2 regions of the Natronosporangium hydrolyticum genome follow, and region 1 is predicted to be linked to the other one. Evidence: riboswitches for the same ligand, from Rfam matches in the RefSeq annotation. Region 1 holds a riboswitch; the other holds the start of a gene.
What was found. Region 1 has a riboswitch for cobalamin ahead of JQS43_RS05565 ((2Fe-2S) ferredoxin domain-containing protein). Riboswitches for the same ligand answer to the same signal wherever they lie in the genome.
Positions count from the first base shown of each region.

Region 2: another riboswitch for cobalamin. It lies ahead of bluB (5,6-dimethylbenzimidazole synthase); the one in region 1 lies ahead of JQS43_RS05565 ((2Fe-2S) ferredoxin domain-containing protein).

Region 1 covers NZ_CP070499.1:1,206,035-1,210,848, forward strand. The annotation lists gene JQS43_RS05555 (glycosyltransferase family 2 protein) at 1-270, opposite strand, end outside; gene JQS43_RS05560 (HEAT repeat domain-containing protein) at 267-1,403, opposite strand; gene JQS43_RS05565 ((2Fe-2S) ferredoxin domain-containing protein) at 1,494-2,249, opposite strand; cobalamin riboswitch at 2,278-2,489, opposite strand; gene JQS43_RS05570 (S1 family peptidase) at 2,598-3,479, opposite strand; gene JQS43_RS05575 (cellulase-like family protein) at 3,652-4,814, opposite strand, start outside.
Region 2 covers NZ_CP070499.1:3,601,625-3,606,438, forward strand. The annotation lists gene JQS43_RS16035 (PQQ-dependent sugar dehydrogenase) at 99-1,370, opposite strand; gene JQS43_RS16040 (D-alanyl-D-alanine carboxypeptidase) at 1,419-1,943, opposite strand; gene bluB (5,6-dimethylbenzimidazole synthase) at 2,038-2,679, opposite strand; cobalamin riboswitch at 2,714-2,917, opposite strand; gene JQS43_RS16050 (aldo/keto reductase) at 2,949-3,908, opposite strand; gene JQS43_RS16055 (MerR family transcriptional regulator) at 3,976-4,814, opposite strand, start outside.

The DNA of each region.
Region 1 (4,814 bases):
ATAGCGCAGCGCGAGCATTGCGTGTACCGCGGTGACGATCCCGGCACCCTCGTTGTGGGCCGGCATCAGCACTGAGATCGAGGGGGTCAGCGGGCTGCGGAAGGTGAGGTCGAGCCCGGCGAACGCGCGCCGCCGGACGTTGCTGGCCAGCTCCCAACCGCCGAGCAGCACCAGCACCAGCAGCGAGCTGTTGAGGAGCAGAAAGTAGCCGAGAATCACCACGTCGGTGTAGCGGAGGACCTCGCCGACCCAGTAACTTAGCTGGTTCATGAGCGCAGGGCTTCCCGCTTCGGGGCGGGGGCCGGCTCCCGGGCCGCGGCGGACCTCGCTATCCGGTCGAGTACCGCGTTGGCGTGCTCGGCGCCGCGTCGGGCCGGCCCGGTAGCGGTCGCCTGCGTCGCGGCCGCCCGGTTGAGGGCGGCGAGCCCGGTGGGGCCGAGTCGGGACAGGGCGGTGGCGGCGGCCCCCGCGACATGGTCGTCCCCGCACGTCAACAACTCGGCCAGCGGCGTCACCGCGTCGACCGCGCCGAGCTCGCCCAGCGCCGCCGCGGCGGCGGCGCGCAGCGGCGCCGGCTCTGCAGGCTGGGTGCTGGCGAGCAGCGGCGCCATCGCGGCTCCAGACCCGAGCCGGCCCAGCGTCTTCGCCGCCCGGAGCCGCACCGGCTGCGAGCGGTCGTCCTGTAGCACTTCGGCGACCTGGGCCGGGACCCGGCCGGCGAGGCCGCCCTCGCCTTCGAAGGTGCCGATCAGGCGCATCGCATCGAGGACCGTTGTCTGCACCAACGGCGGTCCGGTGAGGGCCGGCAACAGCATCGGGGCGATCCTGGGCCCGAGCTGGGCGAGCGCGTGGGCGACGAGCTGGGAGGGGGCGGGCTGGGGTGGTTGGAGGCTGCTGAGCAGCGGGCGGGCGGCGGCGGGGTCGCCGATCCGGCCCAGCGCCTGGATGGCGGCGACCCGTACCTCGGGGTGGGTGTCGGCGAGGAGCCGGCACAGCTGCGGTACCGAGGCGCCGTCGTGCAGGCTGCCGAGCGCGGCGGCGGACCGGGCGCGGCGCACCGCGCTGATGCTGTGTAGCTCGCGCCGGGCCTGGTGGACCAGCCCGCGGCGGGCCAGCAGGGTGGCGAGCGCTTCGTGTGCCTCGCCTCGGACCTTGGTCAGTAGCTCGAAGGCGCTCGGCGCCACCGCCCGCCAGTCGGCGGCGGGCATCCGCGCCAGCTCCGTTAGCTCGGCCGGATCGCCGCTGGCGACGAAGGCGAAGAGCAGCTGCCGTGGCCGGGCGACGCGCCGGGCGCGTCGCCGTTCGGTGAGCACCCGGCCGGCGTGGATGGCCGCGATCGTCACCGCGATCACCCCTGCTACGGCGAACAGGATGACCGAGGCGAGCGTGGCCAGCTGAGTCATGAGCGGTCCGGGGCCTGGTGGCCGGGGACCAGCCGGGGCAACCACCGCCTCATAAAATGAGACTAACTCGAAATATCCCCTATATGCCTCCTACCTGCCGGTAGTGAGCCGGGTGGTGGCGCGGGAGTCTGCTACCACCCGGCCCTGGGCCAGATGCTCATCAATAATCCGCCCGGCCAACTCCTCGTCCACGGCCGTGTACCAGACATCCTCCGGATGCACCACCACCAGCGGGCCCAGGTTGCACGGGAAGAGGCAGCCGGTGCTGGTCACGAGCGTGTCGTCGGCGAGGCCGGCGGCGGCGATCCGTTCGCTCAGCGCGTCGGCCGCCGCTGCCGCTCCGTACGCCGCGCAGCGCGGCCCCCGACAGACCAGCACGTGGTGCCGGTGGCGCGGGATGGTCGACCAGGCCGGGCTGCGGAACGGCCCAGGCACCCCGCCGATGGCGGTCACCGGATCCGCCAGCGCCGCGAGAATGGTGCTGACCAGCTCCGGCTGGAGCGCCAGGGGCGCGGTGACTGCGACGGTCGGCAGCCCGCTGGCGCACTGGTCGCCCCGGGTCTGCACCCAGTGTCCGTGGGTACGCCGCAGCCACACGTCGAGATACCGGTCGGGCGGCAGGTGGGTCGGCACCAGCACGATCTCGCTGGCCCCGGCGTCAGTCGCCTGGTCGAGCGCTGTGACGAGCGAGGGCGCTTCGCCGTCGAGGAAGCAGGCGCCGACCGGGCTGTCATCGCCGCGACGGCCCAGCTCGGCGGCGACCGCCGTGGCGAGTTGACGTACCGTCTCCTGGCCACCGCTCTGGGCGACCTGCCGGGCGACCAGCAGGATGTGTCGACTATTCATAGCCGGACCGTGCCTCCCACACCTCGTGGACGGGTCTCGTGCCGTGGCCGGTCTCCTGGCTGACGGGGTGGTGCGGCGACGGTCTGCCTTCCCGGACACCCGAGTTGGCGTCCAGTGGCCGCTCCCGCCCGCTGGTGCGGGTGGTTGGCGAGCGTCGATCGTCGACTTCCCGATCACAGTGGCGAGGGCCGCTCCGGTTTCGCACCGGTCTTCCCGAGCACCACGGCAGCGTCACGATAGCCGTACAAAGCGGCGCCGAACCAGCGCGGGTGACCATGACAAGGATCACGTGCGCTGGTTCGGCGCCGGTCGGTACCGGGGTCTGCCGGTGATCAGGCGGTGCGGTGATCAGGGTGCGGTGAGCAGGGTGAGATTGCCGCTGCTCAGGATCGGCAGCAGCGGCTGGAAGAAGGTGACACCCCCGGCCGCGCAGTTGCCGGAGCCGCCGGAGACGATGCCCTGCCCCTGGTAGTTGCCGGAGAAGACCGGGCCGCCGGAGTCGCCCGGCTCGGCGCAGAGGGTGGTTCGGGTCAGCCCGGTGACCGTGCCCTGTGGGTAGTTGACGGTGACGTTCTTGGCGGTGATCGTGCCGCAGGTGTACCCGGTGGTCGAACCGATCTTGCACACCGAGCCGCCGATCGGGGCCTCTTGTGAACCGGTGGTGATCGGCGTCGGGATCCAGTCGTCGGTCACCAGCACCACCGCCCAGTCGCTGCCGGGGAACTGGGAGAGCCAGAAGTTGCCCTGTGGCTCCTGGTTGAACCCGTAGGTCCGGACACCGACGGAGCCACAGTGGCCAGCGGTAATGAAGCCGTTCTGGCCGGCGGTGGTGCGGATCAGGAAGCCGACGGTGCAGCGGTTGTTGTTTGCATAGTAGGGGTCGCCCTCCTGCAGCGGCCAGGGCTGCAACAGCCGCGGGGCCTCGGCGGTGGTGACCACGGTGATCAGGTCGTCGCTGACCCCGTTGGCCTCGGCGAACTCGGCCGCGACGGGCTCGGCCTCCGGTAGCACCTCGACGACCACTTGATCGGTGGCCTCGTCGACGTACCAGCTGGTGACCGACTCCGGCGGTGCCGCCGCCCGGTCGAGGGCGGTCTTCGCCGCGGCCAACTGGCCGAGGCCGGGTGAGTCGGGAGCGGCCGCGTGGGCGGTGGGGGAGAGCGCCAGGGCGGCGAGGATGCCGGCGGTAGCCGCGGCAGCGACGAGCCGGCCAATGCGGGCGGGTCTCATGAGCGCCTCCGATCGGGAGAGCTGGCAGGCACAGGGGTCGATGGCGCCGAACCTATATAGCCGCGTCTCTATCGGTCAAGGCGTAACCGGTGGGGAAAGCCCTATCCGCTGGATAAGCGGGCGCCGCCCGGGCCCGCGCGTCCAGTCGTTGTCCAGCCGTGGGCCGACCCGCTCAGCCGCGTGGCGCGTCGAGGAACTCTCGGTTGAGCCGGCGCTGCCACTCCGCCATCCGCCACATCGGATGATGCGGTGCCGCGTTCGAGCAGATCAGAGTGCCCCAGGCGTCGATGTCGGCGCTGGCACGGACCGCCCGTTCGCAGACGTCGCGCCCGACCGGGCCGTCCTCGAACTCGCCTGTCAGTGGGGTGTAGCCCACCCAACCCTCGGCGAAGACCAGCGGGACCTGATGGTCGGTGGCCCAGTCGGCGGCTACCGCCAGCCAGATCTCCAGCGCCGCTGCCATGCTGCGCCGGTGGTCACCGTAGCGTTCGTAGAGCCAGCGGTCCCACTTCGCCGGGTCGCACCAGTCGTGGGCGTAGACCTCCCGCGGTGGGACCACGGTGGCGGCCACCCGCCACCGGTCGGGCTCCGGGGGCAGCCACTGCTCCAGCGGCGGCGCGTCCGGCCGCAGCAGTTCGGCGTACGCGCGTTGCTGCGGGAACGGCCGGCTCAGGTCGCGTAGCGCGAATTCGCTGACCAGCTCGTCGAGCACCCCGTAGACGTAGGGGTGGAAGACCGCCACGTCGGCGTTCTCCGGCACGCCGCGCATCCGGCCCACCGGCACCCCGGCGTAGTTCGTGGTCACCAGGGCCGCCGGGTGTCGGGCCTTGAGCCGGTCGATGCCGTCGGTGAGGTACGGCTTGAGGCCGAGAACCGGGTCGGCGCCGGCCGGCAGCACCTCGGTGAGCCGGCTGAACTGCACCTCGTTGTGGAGTTCGACGAACGCGACCCGGTCGTCGAGGCCCTCGGTCGCCAGTAGATCGAGGAGGTCGGCGAGGGCGTCGGCGAGCGCGGTCACCCGGTCGGCCGGCGGTACCGCCGACAGCGCCTGGTGCCAGGAGTCGTCGGCGAGGAACGCGGGGCTCTGCTGATACTCCCAACTGGAGACGATGATGTAGCAGTCGTGCCGCTGGGCGGCCCGAAACAGCTCCAGCAGGTGCGCCCGTCCGTCGACGGTGGCCGGGGTGGCCACGTCGTACCACCGGGTGCGCTGCCCGTACTCGCCGCCCAGGCCGCCGAAGCGCAGCGCGGTGGTGTCGAGCCCACTGCCGAAGAGTAGGTAGGGCATCGCGCAGATCCGGATCGTGTTGTAGCCGCGCGCGACCGCCTGCGCGA
Region 2 (4,814 bases), 2.4 Mb from region 1:
ATCTTGTGACCGGAAATGTCGGGATATCACGGGGCGCATGGTCCCCACCCGCCCCACCAAGCGGGGACGGGCGGCGCTAACTCGGGACCTTGTGGGGGCTAGTCGGCGTTGACCAGGCGCAGCAGCGGGGCGTCCGAGCCGTCGACCGCGACGTAGATCGCACCGTCGTGCGGCCCCACCGCCACGTCCCGGATCCGCCACCCCTCATCGGCGAGCAGCGGCTCGGCCTCCTCGACCTGGTCGCCCGCCACCGTCAGCCGGGCAAGATACTCGCTGGCCAGGCCGCCGACGAGCAGATCATCCTGCCACTGTGGGAACTCGTCACCGGTATAGAAGGTCAGACCAGCGGGCGGGAAACCGCCGCTGCCGCACTCCCAGTAGAAGACCGGCTCGACGGTGCCCTCGACCTCGTCGGGCCACTCTCCGAGCGGCGTGTCGGTGCCGTATTCGCAGGCGGTAGTCGCCACCGGCCAGCCGAAGTTGCCGCCGGCCTCCAGCACATTGATCTCGTCGCCGTCCTGCTCGCCGTGCTCACTGGCCCAGATCTCCCCGGTCTCCGGATGCACCGTCAGCCCCTGAATGTTGCGGTGCCCGTAGGAGTAGATCTCGTCGGCGACCTCCGGATCGTCGACGAATGGGTTGTCGGCCGGCACCGACCCGTCCGGTTCCAGCCGCAAGGTCGTCCCGATCGGCGTACTCGGGTCCTGCGCGGGGTGGTCGTCGAAGTTTTTGTAGCCTCGGTCGCCGACGGTCATGAACAGGTAGCCGTCGTCGTCGAAGACGATCGACGAGCCGTAGTGGGCGGTGCTCTGCAGGAACGGCTCGGCCACATACAGCACCTCGACCTGGTCGAGCTGCTGCTCGGCCAGGTCGAGCTGGCCGCGGGCGAGGTGGGTGGTGGTGGTGCCGCCGCTGTCGTCGGCCGCCGAGTAGGTGAGGTAGACCCACGGCGCCTCGGGGTAGTCCGGGTCCAGCGCGACGTCGAGCAGCCCGCCCTGACCGCCGGTGGCGACCTCAGGAACGCCGGAGATGTCGTCGATCTCGCCGGTGCTCGAGTCGACCACCGACAGAATCCCGGCCGACTGGGTCACCAGCAGCTGCTCGCCGTCGGGCAGGAAGGCCAGCCCCCACGGCCCGTCCAGACCGTCGACGACGGTCTCCACCACCAACTCGGTGTCGGCGACGGCGGGGGCGGTGGCGGCGCCGGTGCCGGTCGGAGCCGGCTCCTCAACCGGGTCGTCCGCCGCCGAGCACGCGCCCGCCGCGATCACGAGCCCGGCCACCGCGGCCCGCGCCATCAGAGTGCTTGCCCGCATGCGTTCCCCCCACCCGGCATCCATCGACGCCAACAACATCACCACTGTAACCATGCCAGCGCGCCACCGACGATCCCGCGCGGCTCGGCGCCGGCGGCCGGCTCAGCACCGGGCGGGTTTGAGCCAACTGCACTCCACGTCAGCCGGCAGCGGCGGGGTCGCCGGCTCCGGCACACTGGTCGGCAGCGTCCCCGCCCCGCCGACGCTGAATTCGGCGAGCGCCACCACGATCCGGTCCTCGATCACCTTGACTGCATCAAGGTGGTTGTTGAGCAGGATCGCGAAGACCAGCGGCCGGCCGTCGCCGTCGGTGACGTAACCGGAGAGGGCCGAGACCGACGTCAACGTGCCGGTCTTTGCGTACGCGTTGCCGGCCGCCGCGGTGTCCCGCATCCGGCTCGTGAGGGTCCCGCCCACCATCCGGTCCGGATCACCCGCGACCGGCAGCGCCTCATGCCACGCGTCGAACCACTCCTCCGAACGCAGCGCGCGGAGCAGCGTCACAAACTGGTCCGCCGGAACGAGGTTCCAGCGGGACAACCCGGAACCGTCCGCCTGCCGGTGCGACTCGACCGCCACGCCGTGCCCGGCAACGTAGTCACCGATCGCCGCCAGGCCCGCCGACATGAAGATGGTCTACACGTCTACCCCGTGATCGGTCAATGGTCTGGACCTGCCCTGCAATCAACCCGTAACTCCGGTTCGCGTGGCTCCGCGCGAGTCAGGCCAGTTCGCGGCTGCCCTGCCAGCGGTCCGCGTGGACCGCGGCCACCAACGGCCGGCGGCGCCGCCACCCGTGCCGCTCCAGATCCGGCACATCCTCCACATAAGACACAGGGCCGAGGCACAGCCACGCCACCGGGCGGATCCGCTCCGGGATCCCCAACAACCGCTGCAGAAACTCCTCCCGGTAGAAGGAGACCCAGCCGACCCCGAGCCGCTCCGCCGCCGCCGCGAGCCACAGATTCTGGATCGCCAGGCAGACTGAGTACAGGCCGGCGTCGGCGATAGCGTGCCGACCGAGGACGCCCGGCCCACCCCGCTCCGGGTCGTAAGTCACCACCACCGAGAGCGTGGACTCCCGCACCCCGTCAATCTTGATCTGGCGGAACCGGGCCGCCGCGTCACCGGTGAGGCTCCCCGCGTACACCTCCCGCTCGTGCCGGACATGCTCGTGGAACTCGGCACGCAGCCGGCGGTCGCGGACCACGATGAAGTCCCACGGCTGGGAAAGGCCCACGCTGGGCGCCGCGTGCGCCGCCGCCAGCACCCGATCAAGCACCTCGGCGGCGATCGGCGCACCGGTGAACTGGCCGCGCACGTCGCGACGGCGATGGATGACATCATAGAACTCACTGGGCATGGCAGGCTCCCGCTGCGCTCGGGCCCCGGCTAGCCGGGGCGGCGAATGCGAGGCCGGTCTTCGGACTCCCAGATCGTCACCTCACCGCCCGCCTTCCCAACCGCAAGGTCAGTGGCTGCGCACGCGACGCATGGGCGGCAGCTCCCTGGTCACCGCGGCGGGCCCGTGCCGGAGTCACACCGGCTTCCCGATTCTCCCCACTCAGGCCGAGCGGGGCACCTCGCGATCAGTTCGTGCCGCCCGCAGCGTACCGCGACGCCGCCGACCCACTAGCCGCCGGACCCGACCGCTGCCCGAATAGTCGCCATCTCATCCGGGCGCAACCGACCGGCAGCCGCCGCCGCCACACACTCGCGCAGCTCCGCCCGGTCCTTGACGCCGAGCACCACCGTGTCCACCTCCGGCATCGAGAGGGCGTACCGGTGCGCCAGCGACGCCGCGGACTCGCCGAACTCGCGCGCCAGCGCCCGAAACGGCTCCGCCCGATGGAAATCGGCCATGATCGGATGCTCCGGCGGCAGCTCCCGGTCGATCCCGTAGGTGAGCGCACCCGCCTGCACCGCCCGGATCCCCATCACTCCCACCCCGTGCCGGCGGGCGGCGGCCAGGGTCTCCGCCGGCCGGGTGTCGCTCTGCGCCGGCGCCAGCTCACCCGCGGAGTCCAGCAGGTTCGCCACGCACTGCGCGGCCGCGGGCGTCGGTGCCGCACCGAGCACCTCGGTCACCGCCGCCGTATCCGCCACCGCGGTGATCCCCCAAGACCCGATCCGACCCCGCCGGACCAGGTCTTCCAGCGCCGGCCGCACCGCCTCGACGAACAAGCTGACCGGCGTAGCCCACGGCGCCCCCGGCTCCGCCTCCGCCGTGACATGGTTGTGCAGCAGGAACACGTCGGCGAAAGAGATCCGCATCCGGGTCAGGCTGTCATCCAGCGACTTCTCCAGGAACGCGGGGACATCGAAGGGATCGGGGTTGCCGAGCCCACACTTGGTGGAGACCCGAACCCCGGCGGGGAGCTTACCGGCGAACGCCTCCCCCACCACCCGCTCCGCCTCGCCGTCACCGTACCCAGGCGCGACATCGATGAGATCAATGCCGGCGTCGACCGCCTCCCGGACGGTCGCGACCGCCTCCTGGCGGGTGGTGGGGCCCCAGACCTGCCCCAGCCCGCCACCGCCCAAGGTAAGGACGCTGACCTCCCCGACGCTGCCCAGGGTTCGCCGCTCCATCGCCACACTCCTTCCCATCGACTCCAGTCAGCCGCCCCCAAGGCTTCCACTTCGAGCGCTCTCGAAGTCAAGCCGCCGCCGCGACGTCGGCCACGACACAGGCGACGTTGTCCGGGGCGCCCGCGGCGTACGCCAGCTCCACCAGCCGGGCCGCGGTAGGCTCCGGATCGACGTCCGCCGCCAGCGCCGCGTGCAGCGCGCTCCGGTCGACGACCGCGGCGAGACCGTCCGAACAGAGCAGGTAGCGGTCGCCCGCAACCGCGGTACGCAGCGCCAGGTCGACCTCGACCGGTGACCCACCAGCGCCGAGCGCCCGGGTCAGTAGGGCGCGTCGCGGGTGGGCGGCGGCTTCCCGAGGGTCGAGCTTGCCGTGCTCGACCTGGCTCTGCACCCAGGTGTGGTCCTGGGTGAGCTGCGACAGCTCGCCGCCGCGCAGCAGATAGGCCCGGGTATCTCCGATGTGCACCATCGCCAGCTGGGAACCGGCGCGCAGCAACGCGGTAAGCGTGGTGACCGGCTGGTGCTCGCTGCTCGCCGACGAGCGGACGGTACGGTCGATCTCGTCGACCGCACCGGCGAGCAACGTGATCAGATCGGCCGCCGAGAGGTCGGCGAGCTCCAGCCACCGCAGGGCGTCGATGGCGGTGGTGCTGGCCGCGGCGCCGCCGGGCCCGCGCATACCGTCGGCGACCGCCAGCAACCGGTCACTGGCGTACGCCGCATCCTCGTTGCTCTCGCGGACGGCTCCGGTGTCGCAGCGGACGGCATGACGGATCATCACGGCCGAGTTGGTGTCGGGCATGTTCGGGTTCCTCTCGGAAAGCTGCTCGACGAGGAGGGCCACCTGCCGCGCGCGGTCGGCGACATCAACGGTGACCCGGCGCCAGTAGGCGGCGACAGCCTCGG